2 regions of the Marinobacter sp. AN1 genome follow, and region 1 is predicted to be linked to the other one. Evidence: predicted binding sites of a transcription regulator. Region 1 holds the regulator's gene; the other holds the start of a gene.
What was found. The regulator sigma-54, encoded in region 1, starts transcription at its own class of promoters, with help from an activator protein. The targets are predictions, from matches to a motif close to ANTGGCATNNANNTTGCTNT.
Positions count from the first base shown of each region.

Region 1 (7,161 bases):
GTGCCGCTGGGTCCCATGATGGCGGTGATGCGGCCACGGGGCACAGCGAGCGACACCCCATCGAAGATACGACGGCTGCCCCGGGTAAATACAACATCGTCCAGAAGAATGTAGGAACTGTCAGTCATGCCCGAAACCACCGGAAATTTGGCGTTACATTATGCCAACTTGCCCCGCGGCTCAATGACTGCGGGCGTTAAACTTTGTGAATAGTCGATTTACCGGTGGCTGCGCCGGGCCCCTGCCGCCAGTCCACCCCTGTTGATGATATACTTCCCACCCTATAATCGGGATTTATCAACCAGGGCCTGCCCTGTGCTCACAGCGTCTGAATCAGGAGCCCCATGACTAAACCGTTTGTTGCCGCCGCACTCAACGCCATCGACATTGAACGCCAGGCGGTCGAAGCCCTCTCTGACCGCATCGACGACGACTTTATCCGGGCCTGCGAAGTCATCATGGCCTGCAAGGGCCGTGTTGTGGTGACCGGCATGGGCAAGTCCGGTCATATCGGCAACAAGATCGCCGCGACCCTGGCCAGCACCGGCACCCCCTCCTTCTTCGTTCATCCCGGGGAAGCCAGCCACGGTGACCTGGGGATGATCACCAGCCAGGATGTGGTCCTGGCCATTTCCAATTCCGGTAACACCGGCGAGGTCCTGACCATACTGCCCCTGCTCAAGCGCATGGGCGCACCACTGATCAGCATGACCGGCAACCGGGACTCAACACTCGCCCGGGAGGCAGTGGCAAATCTCGACGTCAGCGTCGCCAAGGAGGCCTGCCCATTGGGGCTGGCACCCACTTCCAGCACTACCGCCACCCTGGTGATGGGCGATGCCCTTGCAGTCGCACTGCTCGAGGCCCGTGGATTCAGCGCTGAGGACTTCGCATTCTCCCACCCCGGGGGCGCCCTCGGTCGCCGCCTTTTACTGCGGGTCGCCGACATCATGCATACCGACGACCGTATCCCCCGGGTCCGGGACACCACGCCCCTGGCCGGGGCCCTGCTGGAGATATCACTCAAGGGGCTGGGAATGACCACCGTCGTCAACGAGGACGGTCAGCTGGTGGGTATTTTTACTGACGGTGACCTGCGCCGCACCCTGGACCGCTCCATTGATATCCAGAAGACGCTGATCCGGGATGTCATGACCCGTAACGGCCGCGTTATTCACGATGACCAGCTGGCCGCAGAAGCACTGCATGTCATGGAGGAACTCAAAATCAACGCCCTGCCTGTCCTGAATCGTGAGGAACAACTGGTGGGCGCCCTCAACATGCACGACCTGCTGCGGGCGGGGGTGATCTGAGATGGTGATGACCACCCAGGGAGCAGCGACACAGAGACCAGCCTGGCCCAGAGAGGCCCTCGACAAGGCGTCAGGCATTACCCTGTTGGCACTGGATGTAGACGGCATCATGACCGATGGCTCACTGCTGTTTTCCGCCACAGGTGACGAGCTGAAAGCCTTCAATATCCTCGACGGGCTGGGCATGAAACAGGCCATGGCAGCGGGCATCGATATCGCGGTCATTACTGGCCGCACCTCACCACTGACTGAGCGGCGCATGCAAAGCCTGGGGGTGGGCATGTTACTCCAGGGACGTGAAGACAAGGTAACAGCCCTGCAGGAAATCGCCTCCCGTCGCCAGCTGTCGCCGTCCGGGATTGCCTATATGGGGGACGACCTGCCCGACCTGGCTGCAATCCGCTATGCAGGCTTTGGCGTTACCGTGCCCAACGCACACTGGTTTGTTCGCCAGCACGCCGATTACTGCACCCACGCCACCGGGGGCAATGGCGCGGTGCGAGAGCTGACCGACCTGCTGCTGGCGGCCCGGGGCACTCTCGACTCAGAGCTGCAGCGCTGGCTTGGAGAGACCGAATGAGTGACCAGGATGATCGCAATCTCCTGATCCGTCTGCTGGATTTCCTGGCCCACCCACGCGTCCGCAATCCGGGCCTGGCCATTGCAGCTGTCGTGCTCGGTTACATGCTCTGGCAAAGCGATGACCCCCGCTCTGTGGATACCGCTGCCATTGCCCTGCGGGGCGAAACCGAGCCTGACACCTTTGTAAATCAGGGTATTTTCCGCTCCTTTGATGCGTCCGGGCGACCCGAAATCGTCCTCACCAGTCCCCGGACTGAACAGTTCGATGACCGTAAAGAGGCCTTTCTGGAGGCCCCTGACGGTACTCTGTATGATCATGAGGCAAACCTGCGCTGGCTGATCACCGCAAACACCGGCCTGTATGATATGGCCGCCGAGGTGATGGACCTGGAGGGTGACGTGGAAGTGATCCGTCGTACAGGCGGGGGTGATGCTGTCTTGCTTACCGAATACCTTCGCATTGATAATGCCTCCCGAACAGCGACGACTGATCGCCCGGTCACCCTGACATCACCGGGAAACATCACCCATGCCCGCGGCCTGACCGGCTGGCTCGATGAGCGGGTGCTGGAACTGGAGAACTCCGTTGAGGGAATCTATGAAACCCGTCAGTAGCCCGCTGCGCTGCCTGCTTGTCCTGGTAACGCTGGTTGCCACTCTGCCGGCTGGCGCTTTCGACATGAACTCGGACGAGCCTATCCGGATCACTGCGGACTCCGCCCGCCTGGACGACAATCAGGGCACCGCCATTTACCGGGGCAATGTCGACGTTCGCCAAGGTGACGTGCTGCTCACAGCTGACCGGGTCGACGTTTACAGGGGTAGCGAGGGACTGGACCGCATCCACGCCCGGGGCCGCCCGGCCACTTACGACCGGCCTGCGACCGCAACCGAGGGCCCCGTCCACGCCGAAGCGCTGGAGATCCATTACTCCGCCAGTGAGAACCTGCTTCGCTTTGAGCAAGAGGCCGTTGTTGAGCAGGGGGAAGACGAGTTCCGTGGCGCCATCATCAACTACGACACGGCCAACCGGATTGTCACCGGTGAAGGCCGCACTGAAACCGGTGAAGGATCCGGCCGGGTCGAATGGTGATCCAGCCCAGGGGCAACAGTTCATCCAGCAGTAACTGACGGCACTCGCTATGGCATTGTTACAGGCGAACCACCTCGCCAAGAGCTACAAACAGAAAAAAGTCGTCATCGACGTCTCCCTGAGTATCGAGAGCGGGCAGATCGTCGGACTGCTTGGCCCTAACGGGGCCGGCAAGACCACCTGCTTCTATATGATCGTTGGCCTGGTGCCGGCGGACCACGGCCACATCAGTATAGACGGCAAGGACATCACACCGTTGCCCATGCATGGGCGCGCCCGTCAGGGTATAGGCTACCTGCCCCAGGAGGCCTCTGTTTTCCGCAAGCTCTCCGTGAGCGACAACCTCATGGCCATACTGGAAACCCGCAAGGACCTGAACCGGCGCCAGCGGGAAGAAAAAATGGAAGAGCTGCTGCAGGAATTCCACATTACCCACATCCGTGACAGCGCCGGCATGGCCCTCTCCGGCGGGGAGCGTCGCAGAGTGGAAATAGCCCGAGCCCTGGCGATGGAACCAGCCTTCATCCTGCTGGATGAACCCTTTGCCGGCGTGGACCCGATCTCGGTGAGTGACATCAAGCAGATTATCCGCCACTTGCGGGACAAGGGCATCGGTGTGCTGATCACCGATCATAACGTGCGGGAAACCCTGGATATCTGCGAAAAGGCGTATATCGTCAGCAGTGGACACATTATTGCCTCGGGTTCCTCGGAAGAAGTCCTGGCCAATCAGCAGGTCAAAGACGTCTATCTCGGGGATGAATTCAGGCTCTGAGATCGGCGGCGATTCCGGTACGCCCTGCCCCGATCTGTAAACTGGCGCCGGTTGCAGCAATTGTCTTCAATGCGGCAAGGGGGTACACTCGGCAAAGAACTTGCTTGTTAATTCCAAGTATCCGGTAACACTGATATTTTTCCCTGATATTGCCAGTTTTTTGAGCTGGATCAGACAACTTCGGGCTAACACATGTTATCGGTAACCTCAGAAGGGTGATGGACGTGAACTCATGGTGATGAAAGCCTCCTTACAGTTAAAGATGGGTCAGAGCCTCACAATGACCCCGCAACTGCAACAGGCGATCCGTCTGCTCCAGCTGTCCACCCTGGACCTGCAACAGGAAATCCAGCAGGCACTGGACTCCAACCCCATGCTGGAAACCTCCGAGGACGACGACCAGGAAAGTTCTGATGCCGAGAGGGACAACGAGCGGGACGAGCGCAGCGATGAATCCGTGTCCGCCTCTGAGGGCGAAAGCGCAGCGGACAACACCTGGGAGGAATCCGACTGGTCGGCAGAGAACAACAGCGGTGACACCATTCCCGATGACCTGCCAGTGGATACCGCCTGGGATGACATTTACCAGTCGGCGCCAGCACCCGCCTCCCGCGGCGATGACGACAACGACATGGATTTTGACAGCCGCAACCCCGCCGCCGAAACCCTGCGGGACCACCTCGAGTGGCAGCTCAACCTGACTCCACTGAGCGAGCGAGACAGCGCCATTGCCCATGCCCTGCTGGACGCTGTGGATGAACGGGGCTACCTGACGGCCACGCCGGAAGACATACATTCCGGCCTGGAAGACGAAACCGATGACGACCCCGTCGAACTGGACGAAGTGGAGGCAGTACTCCACCGCCTGCAGCACTTTGACCCCCCGGGCGTATTCGCCAGGGATCTCCAGGAATGCCTGCTGATACAACTTAACCAGTTACCCCCGGACACCCCCTGGCTGGACAAGGCCCGGCTGGTGATCACCCACTACATCAACCTGCTGGGCAACCGTGACTACGCCCAGCTGCTTCGCCGAAGCCGCCTGAAAGAAGACCAGCTAAGGGATGTGCTGGCCGTCATCACCTCCCTCAACCCCCACCCCGGCAATGCACTGGACCGGTCCGAACCGGACTATGTCATCCCCGATGTAATTGTTCGCAAGGACAATGGTCGCTGGCGGGTGGAGCTGAACCCGGAGATTGCACCGCGTATTCGCGTCAATACGAGCTATGCTTCGCTTATACGCCGGGCGGACAGCAGCGCTGATAACACCTACCTGCGCGACCAGCTCCAGGAAGCCAAGTGGTTTATCAAGAGCCTGCAGAGTCGTAATGAAACCCTGTTAAAGGTCGCGACACGAATTGTTGAACATCAGCAGGGTTTTCTGGACCATGGGGAAGAAGCGATGAAACCGCTGATACTGTCGGACATCGCCCAGGCCGTGGAAATGCACGAATCCACCATTTCCCGGGTCACCACGCAAAAATACATGCACACCCCCCGTGGCATCTTCGAGCTGAAGTATTTCTTCTCGAGTCATGTAAGCACGGAGGAGGGCGGCGAATGTTCTTCCACAGCCATTCGTGCCATGATCCGCAAACTGATCGCGGCAGAAACCCCGAAAAAGCCGCTCAGCGACAGCAAGATTGCCACCATGCTGGGAGAGCAGGGCATAAAGGTGGCCAGGCGCACGGTAGCCAAGTATCGTGAAGCCATGCACATTCCGCCCTCAAACGAGCGGAAACGACTGGTCTGAACAAAGGGTCTGACAAACAGGAGAAGCCCATGCAAATGAACATTTCCGGTCATCACGTAGAACTGACTCCCTCGCTGAAGGATTACATCAACGAAAAATTCCAGAAGCTCGAACGCCACTTCGATCACATCAGTAACTGCCAGGTGACGCTGGAAGTGGAGAAGGTACGTCAGATTGCAGAGGCCACCCTGCATGTCGTAGGCGGCGAAATTCACGCCAAGGCCGAGAACGACGACATGTACGCTGCTATTGATGCACTGGTAGACAAACTTGACCGCCAGATCCTCAAGCACAAGGAAAAGAACGTTGATCGGGCGCACGGAGCCACGGCCCGCTAACGATTGTGACACTGTAACGGCTATAATCTGACTCACAACGCTGCGGTACGACCTCGTACCGCAGCATTTTTTTATCGGGACCGATGAGAATCCATGACCGATTCGACCTTGACCATCAACAACATCCTGGCGCCGGAACTGACGCTGTGCCGTGTTAATGGCACCAGCAAGAAGCGCATTCTGGAGTTCATTTCCGAAAAAGTGGCTGGCCAGTACCCGGAACTCGACGAAACCCAGATCTTCAACAACCTGATCGCCCGGGAGCGCCTTGGCAGCACTGGTATTGGTCAGGGTATTGCCATTCCACACTGTCGTCTGGATGGTTGCACCCGGGTTGTGGGAGCACTGGTAACGCTGGAAGAAGGCGTGGCCTTTGACGCCATTGACAACCAGCCGGTAGACCTGTTGTTTACACTGATCGTGCCCCGGGAAGCCACCTCTGAACACCTCGAACTGCTGAGCCAGTTGGCCGAACAGTTCAATGACCGTAGTTTCTGCGATGCCCTGCGGGCCTGCACCAGCAATGACGGGCTCTATCAGAAGATAACCGGAAACCGCTGATCCGGTCCGGATGTCGCCCGACGCCCACAACGGCTTCGGCAAAGCTACCAGAGGACCAGTCCCATGAAACTGATCATCGTTAGCGGCCGCTCCGGTTCCGGCAAGAGTACCGCACTCCACGTGCTTGAAGACCTGGGCTTCTACTGCATCGACAACCTGCCCATTGGCCTGCTGTTCCCGCTGACCACCGAGGCAATGGCCGGAACCTCCGGCAGCCGCCTGGAAAATATCGCGGTCAGTATCGATGCCCGCAACCTGTCCAATGAGATTGCCAACTTCGAAGCGATCCATCAGCGCCTGATGGAAGCTGGCATCGTGACCGAAATTATCTACCTGGATGCCACCGAGCAGTCGCTGCTGCAACGTTTCCACGCCACCCGTCGCAAACACCCCCTCAGCGACGACCAGACTTCCCTGACTGAGGCCATACGGTACGAAAAGAAATTACTGGAACCTATTGCCCAGCTGGCAGACCTCTACCTGGACACGACCGAGCTGTCCATGTACGAGTTACGGGATACCGTCAAGCAGCGCATTATCGGCCGGAGCGAGCAGGACCTGGCCCTGCTGTTCCAGTCTTTCGGTTTCAAACACGGGGTACCGGTGGACTCTGATTACGTGCTGGATGTGCGCTGCCTGCCCAATCCCTACTGGGATCCCCAGCTGCGCCGTTTCACCGGCGTCGACCAGCCGGTGATCGACTTCCTGGGATCGGACCCGATGACCAACCGGATGATCGACGA
Region 1 is NZ_CP110342.1:1,487,714-1,494,874, reverse strand. It holds gene LJ360_RS06800 (ATP-binding cassette domain-containing protein) at 1-128, opposite strand, end outside; gene LJ360_RS06795 (KpsF/GutQ family sugar-phosphate isomerase) at 345-1,313, shown strand; gene LJ360_RS06790 (KdsC family phosphatase) at 1,321-1,893, shown strand; gene lptC (LPS export ABC transporter periplasmic protein LptC) at 1,890-2,510, shown strand; gene lptA (lipopolysaccharide transport periplasmic protein LptA) at 2,494-2,988, shown strand; gene lptB (LPS export ABC transporter ATP-binding protein) at 3,038-3,763, shown strand; gene LJ360_RS06770 (RNA polymerase factor sigma-54) at 4,002-5,519, shown strand; gene hpf (ribosome hibernation promoting factor) at 5,549-5,857, shown strand; gene ptsN (PTS IIA-like nitrogen regulatory protein PtsN) at 5,951-6,418, shown strand; gene rapZ (RNase adapter RapZ) at 6,482-7,161, shown strand, end outside.

Region 2 (7,161 bases), 670 kb from region 1:
ACACCACAACCCAGCAGGCAAACCTTGTCCAGCGGGGCATCCTTGGGAATCTTCGCAAGGGAGATTTCCGGCAGCACGGTGTATTCGGAGAACGTGGAAGTGCCCATGTAGTGATAGATGGGCTTGCCCTGATAGGAGAAACGGGAGGTACCATCCGGCATCACACCCTTGCCTTGGGTGGCCCGTACGGCACCGCACAGGTTGGTCTTGCCGGAAGTGCAGAACTTGCACTGACCACATTCGGCGGTGTACAGCGGGATCACATGGTCGCCCACCTCAAGCCCGGTAACACCAGGGCCCACCTGCTCGACGATACCGCCACCCTCATGGCCGAGGATGGCCGGGAAGATGCCCTCCGGATCGGCGCCTGAAAGGGTATAGGCGTCAGTGTGGCAAACGCCGGTGGCAACGATGCGGACCAGCACCTCGCCCTCTTTGGGCGGTTCCACGTCCACTTCCACGATTTCCAGGGGCTTGTTCGGTTCGAACGCTACGGCGGCTCGGGATTTGATCATGTCAGACTCCTCTTTCCGTCAGTTTGGGGATTACCCGCAAGGATAGAGGAGAAAGCCGTTTTTGTATCACCTGAAAGGGCAGTAATTTCCGTAAAAGCAGCGAAGGCCGCCGGGGCAAGGGCCCCCGGCGGCTGCAGGTTCAGGCCAGGCGGAAACCCGAAGACGCCTGGTTCAGGGACTCGGAACAGTCCCCCAGCGCCCGGGTATGGTCTTCCAGGTGGCCACGGATGGTGCGGGACTCCAGGGCGCTGCCGTGGATGTGCTCAACCTTCTGGGCGATCTCCTCCGTGGTGGTGGAGATACCCTCAACGGAGGACACCACTTGCTCCATGTCGCTGGCCAGCGACTGGATCGACTGGGTGATCTTCTCAATGACCACGACTGCCTCGCCGGCACTCTCCTCACCGGAGTTTGCCTGCTGCAGGCCCTGTTCCATCAAAGCGCCGATTTCACGGGTTTCCCGGTTAAGGGCGTCGACGATATCGGCGATGCCGGCGGTGGCAGAGACGGTTTTTTCCGCAAGGGAGCGTACTTCGTCTGCCACTACCGAGAAGCCCCGGCCAGCTTCGCCGGCACGGGCCGCCTCGATGGCAGCATTAAGGGCCAGCAGGTTGGTCTGTTCGGCCAGGCCATTGATGGTGTCGACGATGGTGTTTACCTTCTCGCCGGTCTTGCTCAGGCTCTTCACCTGCTCATGGGTCTGGCGGATCTTGCCCGACAGGTCCTGCATGATCTCGCCATTGCTGCGTACCACCGTGGCGCCATGGCTGGCGGCCTCACTGGCCTGCTGGGTGGACTGGTTAACGGTATTGGTCAGCTTGGCGATGTCTGAAGCTGTATGGGAAATTTCCTGCACCGCGGCGGCGGCCTGTTCGGTCTGGGCTTCCACCTGCTCGCTGTTGCTGCTCATCTGGCGGACCAGTTGCTGCAGTTCATCCTGCAGGCGGGCCAAGTCCCGGTTGCCGTCGAGCACCTCACGGATAACACCGGAGACATCGTCTACCATCTGGTTGGACGCACCACCAAGGGCATTGAACTCGTCATTGGGGTTGCGGCCGATCTGCAGGCGCTCACTGAGATCACCAGCAGCGACCCGTGACAGCAGCGTGGCGGCATCCTTGAGCCGCCCGACCAGGGTGCGGGACGCCTGGGTGAGGGTGACCACCAGTACCACCAGTACCACGCCGGATACGATAATAACCAGCCACGCCGAGGCGTCCCTGGCCTGTTCAGCACGGGCAGTGGTGCTGGCGACAAGTCCGGTTTCCAGCGACTGGTTCTGGCGTTCGATGACCGCTTCCAGCTCACTTCCCAGAGAGGCCAGCTGTTGCTCCGTCCCGATAATGGCGTTGATCTGGTCTTCCGCCCGCTCGAAGGCTCCGGCAAACGCTTTTACCGCCAGCCCCAGGTCATTGTCTCCCCAGTCCATGTTGGTGATGGTTTCCTCCATACCATCGATGGCCTGGTGAGTCTGCTCAGCGGATTCCGGAGTGAAGTTGTTCAGATAGTCCGAGTAGGTGGTCATGGCCAGCTCGATATCGTCGTTCATGATCGAGATACTGATCTGGCGTAGTCCTTCATCCATGGCCTTGGTCAGCTCGCCATGGATCCCTGACGATGGATTCAGGCCCAGGGCCTGGCGCTGCTCAAGCCACTGGCGACGCAAGGCGACATAGGCAGACACCTGCTCGCGAATTTCGGTGGCTGTTGCCTGTATGCCCTCATCGGAGATCGCCCCTGCCTGGGCTACCAACTGCGCCGCCTGGTTCTCCAGTGCATCCAGCTGTTGCTGGTACTGATCCACCTCGGCCGCCTCCAGGTCGTTACTCAGCGTCTCAACCCGCAGCCACTCGCCCCACAGGGTGAGTGATGCATTCTGATACCGGTTGGCCGAGGAACGGTCCTCATAGGACTCCGACACCTGGTCGAGGCCACGCAAGGCCGCCAGGGCTACCAAAACCAGCCCGATCAGGGTTGCTGCAATCAACAACCCGAACTTCTGTCGCCACGACAGGGAAAGCAAACGCTTCACAGGGGTACTCCAGACACTGTTGTTGTAAATGATGCTCACTATAATGAAACGTAACGGCGCCAAGGTGTATTTCTTGAAACAGTTTGGTTACGAAGTGTTTCCGGGTGGAGGGGCATGGTGACGGTTAGCCGGGGCAGGAAGCTGATTGAAATGCGATCTCAAATAGTCACGGCTTACTGACTGGGACTACAATGCCAGTCGCACAAGCAAGAATCGTTGACTGTTACAGGGAGAACAACAGCTATGAACGGTATTGGATATCTGCCATTGATTCACCAAGTCTTGACGCAGTTTGCCGATGCCGAGGAAACGCGCATTCTCCATGAACTATCACGCTGAAAGGTATTCCTTTGGGTGATGACGGTCATCATTCAGGCAACGATCAAGTAAAATCTTTATAGGATCAATGGCTTTCCAATCGAGTGTGCGCTTACTATGGCCATTGAGACCGTAAAGCCGTTCTCAATGGCCATGACGAAGCAGCTTTCAGCTGCTACGGGAGCGCACCGTTACAAGTCCTGCAAGGCCCAAAGTGAGTAGAGCGAGGGTCCCTGGCTCCGGAACGGCTGCAACTCCTACAGTGAAGCCATGCCAGAACTCTTCTGGATCGGCTTCCCAGCTCAGCGAATTGACGATCCCTTGAAACTGAATGGCACCATGGAATTCATTGCCGGTGAGGATGTCACCGCCTGATACCGTATACGTCCCGTTCCCCCAATATCCTTCACCTTCGCTGAGCACTGTGAAGGGCCTGTCGAAATCATAGCTTACTGGAAGACTATTCCGGCCCTGGCTGACTATAGCGAAAATCGGATTTACGACGGCGGAGGAGAAGGTGATTGTGTTTGTGATTCCAGAACGGCTCATAGCGATCATTTCAGATGCTGTCGGCGCATTGTCGACAAAGCTGCTGGCGGTATAGGGTGCCGGTGTGCCCTCCGTCCAATAATTCGTACCGGTGCCCAGCTGTGCAAAATTCACGTCACCCGAATATTCAACCGAGACACTTCCCATAGTGCCCGAAGCTGAGCCTGCTGCACCGTTCGTGGCGGATGTCCAGTCTGTCCAACTGATTAGAGCAGCGGATGCCGGTTGAGCGGAGATTGCTGCGGCAGCAATGCCTAAAAGTATTCGCTTCTTCATTTTTTGATACCTCAAATCACTAACGTTTTTGGAAACAGAACCCCATGCCACATCAAATGATGCAGAGATAACTTTCTGGAGCGAGTCGTTCGCCCTTTTGCAAATTTCAAGCCGGCCCGACTTATCAAGCTGAATTTATTGAAGGTTTCTTTTTACTGGCTATGCGCTGGAGTCAGATGTGTAAATATAACCGACGTAATTGAGAGGCTTTTGAGGTTGGCCTGCTCAGGGCCATTTTTATTTGTATGTCTGGGCGAACGACAGTCAGTCCTGAGCAATGTAGGTTCCGTTTTTACCATTTGGCTTCTCTAAGTGGCTCTCTTGTCGCGATTTTGCCCTGGCTGGAATGCGGGGAACAGTGCGGGACACGCTGCAAAGCGAGGGTATATCGGTCTCCGTTTGTTGTCTCCTCCCGCTCTGTAAAGATTGATGCTCTTTAGGGAAGTGTCGGGTTTCTTTACATAAGGCAGTCTTTCATTGGTGGTTTTGTTTTTAACATCATGAAATATAGACGATATTTTTTGTTGGTTGGAATTTTGCTTTCTAGTACGGCGAGTCAACCCCAAGAAGGAGTTTCATGATGATTCGTAAGATGACAGGACTTGGTGCTGCGATTGCGATCCTTACGTCTGGGTCCGCAGCTGCCAGCTTCATAGATTTTGAGGATGCAAATGCTCGGAGCCTCCTTGATAACGATGCGATAACTAATGAATACCAAGGTACCAATGGCGTGGTGTTTTCTGGAGGCTTCATCGAGGCATCAGGTGGAGACGACGCCAACCCACAGGGTTTCATAACCGACCAGGTTTCATCGCCGGATGTAGATCTTTCGAATGGAACTCCGGGCCTGGGCAATTGGTTCGTTCGCACCGAGGGAGAAATTGGCCAGCGAGGCAGCGGGTCAATCTTCCTTTCCATTTTCTATGATGGGATCGTTACCGGCGCTTCCGGTGAGATTTGGGATATTGATGGCAACACCGGCCAGGGAACCGAGAAGTGGAACGTGGTTGCGCTAAACAATGGTAGCGAGGTTCTGTCAGTAGCAAGCCCAGAAGGATTCAACAACGGAACTTTATCAAGGGACGGTTTGCCCTGGTTTTTCGAACTCAATGGTGCGGTCTTCGATCAGATCAATTTCGAATTTGCCGGTACTAAAGAGTTTGGTGTCGGCCTCGGCTTCGATAACTTCACGAGTTCAGTTCCAGAGCCGGGAACTTTGGGGCTTCTAGGTCTTGGCCTCCTTGGCCTCGGTGCTGCCCGCCGTAGGTTCTCGGTGTAAACAAAGGATAGGTCCCCTTAGAAACATTTGGCTCAGGGAAGAGCGCCTTTGGAATCTGACGGTCGCGAGTAGCAGTTGACCGTTAGATAGGCTTTGCCTGAGGTGGGTTTATCAATGCCTCTCACCTACGCCCAAAAAGTGGTGCAGGTTGTTTCAAGAATTCAGCTCTAAAATCCAGATTTTCCCGAATGTGTAGTGGTCAACTAATCCCGGACAGTATTTTAAGGTTTTCTCAGCCGCAACGGGCGAAATGCACTCTGTTGACACCTGACGGGTGCCATTCTGTCTAGCCATAAAAAAAGGTTCATCGCGCTTTACCGGGAAACGCTGCTTTTATCTTTAAGAAGAAGTAGCCGTTATCCCGGTAGCCATACGCCATCCTCTTGATCACCTTGATCTTGTTGTTCATGCCTTCCAGGACGCTGGTGTTCAGGCGGTAGGTCGCACTGGCAACGATCCCCTCTACGTAGCCTTTAAGGCGCCGAGCAAACTGCTGCACGGGCGCCAGCCCACTGCTCATGGCCAACTCCAACCATTCGTTCCAGCGCCGTCTGGCCTCGGCTTCAGACGGGGCATACCACAGTTCTTTGAGTTGGTCTTTCAGCAGGTAAACGGTCATCAAGGGCTGGTTGGCTTGCAGCAACTCTTCCAGCTTCACAGCCTGTTCGGCCTTGAGGTTGCCTCGGTTCCTCAACAGCAACCAGCGACTTCGTTTAACCACCTTGCGCGCCGGTCTGTCATGACGTAGCTGGTTCGCCTGATCAACCCTGACACGGTCGATCACTTCCCGACCGAACTTGGCCACGACATGGAACAGGTCGTAAACAACACGGGCCTGTACGCAGTGGTGCTGGACTTCCAGGTCCATAGCCGTGTTCATGTCCATGGCGACCGCTTCGACCTGGGCGCAAGCTTCCGGCCCCAGCCATTCAAAGAAGGGCCGTATAGCCTGTCGGCTATTACCTTCACCAACCCATAGAACCTGCTGAGTGTCGGCATTGATCACAACGGTGGCGTAACGGTGGCCCTTGAACAGGGCAAATTCGTCCATGATCAGGCGATGTATCTGGCTGCGGTCTGGTTCGGTAACCTCACGGGCAAGCCGATGTTGATCAATGGCTTTGACCGTATGCCAATGCAACCTGCGTAAACCGCCGAAGGTTGCCACCCATTCCACGTGAAGCCTGCCACCCGGACCGGAGCAAGGCTGCCACCCATCGGAGCGTAGCGACGCGGGGTTTCTCTTCTTACTCCGAAGCCGTAGTGTCCGTCAACTTTGCCTGCCGCTTTCGCATGGATTGGCCCCGCAGACTGATCTTGTAGGCGTTGTGAACGAGCCGGTCCAGAATGGCGTCTGCCAGAGTGGCGTCACCGATCACGCCATGCCATTCCTCGATGGGTAATTGGCTAGTGGCGATAGTGGAGCGCCGGCCATGTCGGTCTTCCAGCACCTCCAGCAAGTCCCTTCGGTTCTCCGCGCTCAGCTTCATCAGCCCCCAGTCATCCAGGATCAGCACGTCGACCTTGGCCAGACTTGTCAGGAGTTTTGAGTATTGGCCGTCGCCCTTGGCAATGGTCAGCTCCCGCATCAGTCGGGTCAGGCGCACGTACTGTGCGGTGTAGCCTTCCCGGCAGGCCTTGTGTGCCAGTGCACAGGCCAGCCAGGTTTTGCCAACCCCGGTGGGACCAGTGATGAGCACGTTCAGGTGTTCTTTGACCCACTGGCAGCCAGCCAGGGACTGTACAAGCCCCTTGTCTAGGCCGCGTGAGTTCCGGTAGTCAATGTCTTCGAGGATGGCCGTGTGTCGCAGCTTGGCACGGCGCAACCGGCTGCTCATGCGCCGGTTATCTCGCTCGGTCATTTCCCGGTCCACGAGCAGCCCGAGGCGCTCCTCGAAGCTCAGATCGGTGATGTCGGGAGTGGCCGACTGATCCGCCAGGGCGGCGGCCATGCCGGTCAGTTTGAGGGCGTGGAGCTTGTCCAGTGTGGGATGTTTCAGCATGTCAGAGGTCCTTCAGTGGTAGTAGGCGGGGCCACGGATGTTGTCGTGAGTGTCGGGTAAGGCCAGCTCCTGTTGCTCTTCCAGGGGCTGCTGATCCAGGCGATGCTTGAGGATGGATTCGATGCTCTTGTAGCGGCAGCTGCCCAGCATCAGGGCGCGCTGGCAGGCGGCCTCCAGCCGGGACTCGCC
Region 2 is NZ_CP110342.1:817,779-824,939, forward strand. It holds gene LJ360_RS03685 (S-(hydroxymethyl)glutathione dehydrogenase/class III alcohol dehydrogenase) at 1-515, opposite strand, end outside; gene LJ360_RS03690 (methyl-accepting chemotaxis protein) at 655-2,547, opposite strand; gene LJ360_RS03695 (PEP-CTERM sorting domain-containing protein) at 3,034-3,690, opposite strand; gene LJ360_RS03700 (PEP-CTERM sorting domain-containing protein) at 4,268-4,969, shown strand; partial or broken gene LJ360_RS03705 (ISL3 family transposase) at 5,274-6,110, opposite strand; gene istB (IS21-like element ISSpu5 family helper ATPase IstB) at 6,217-6,972, opposite strand; gene istA (IS21 family transposase) at 6,985-7,161, opposite strand, start outside.
Region 2: LJ360_RS03700 (PEP-CTERM sorting domain-containing protein) is a predicted target of sigma-54. The motif match lies at 4,214-4,233, and genes of this name have one in related genera.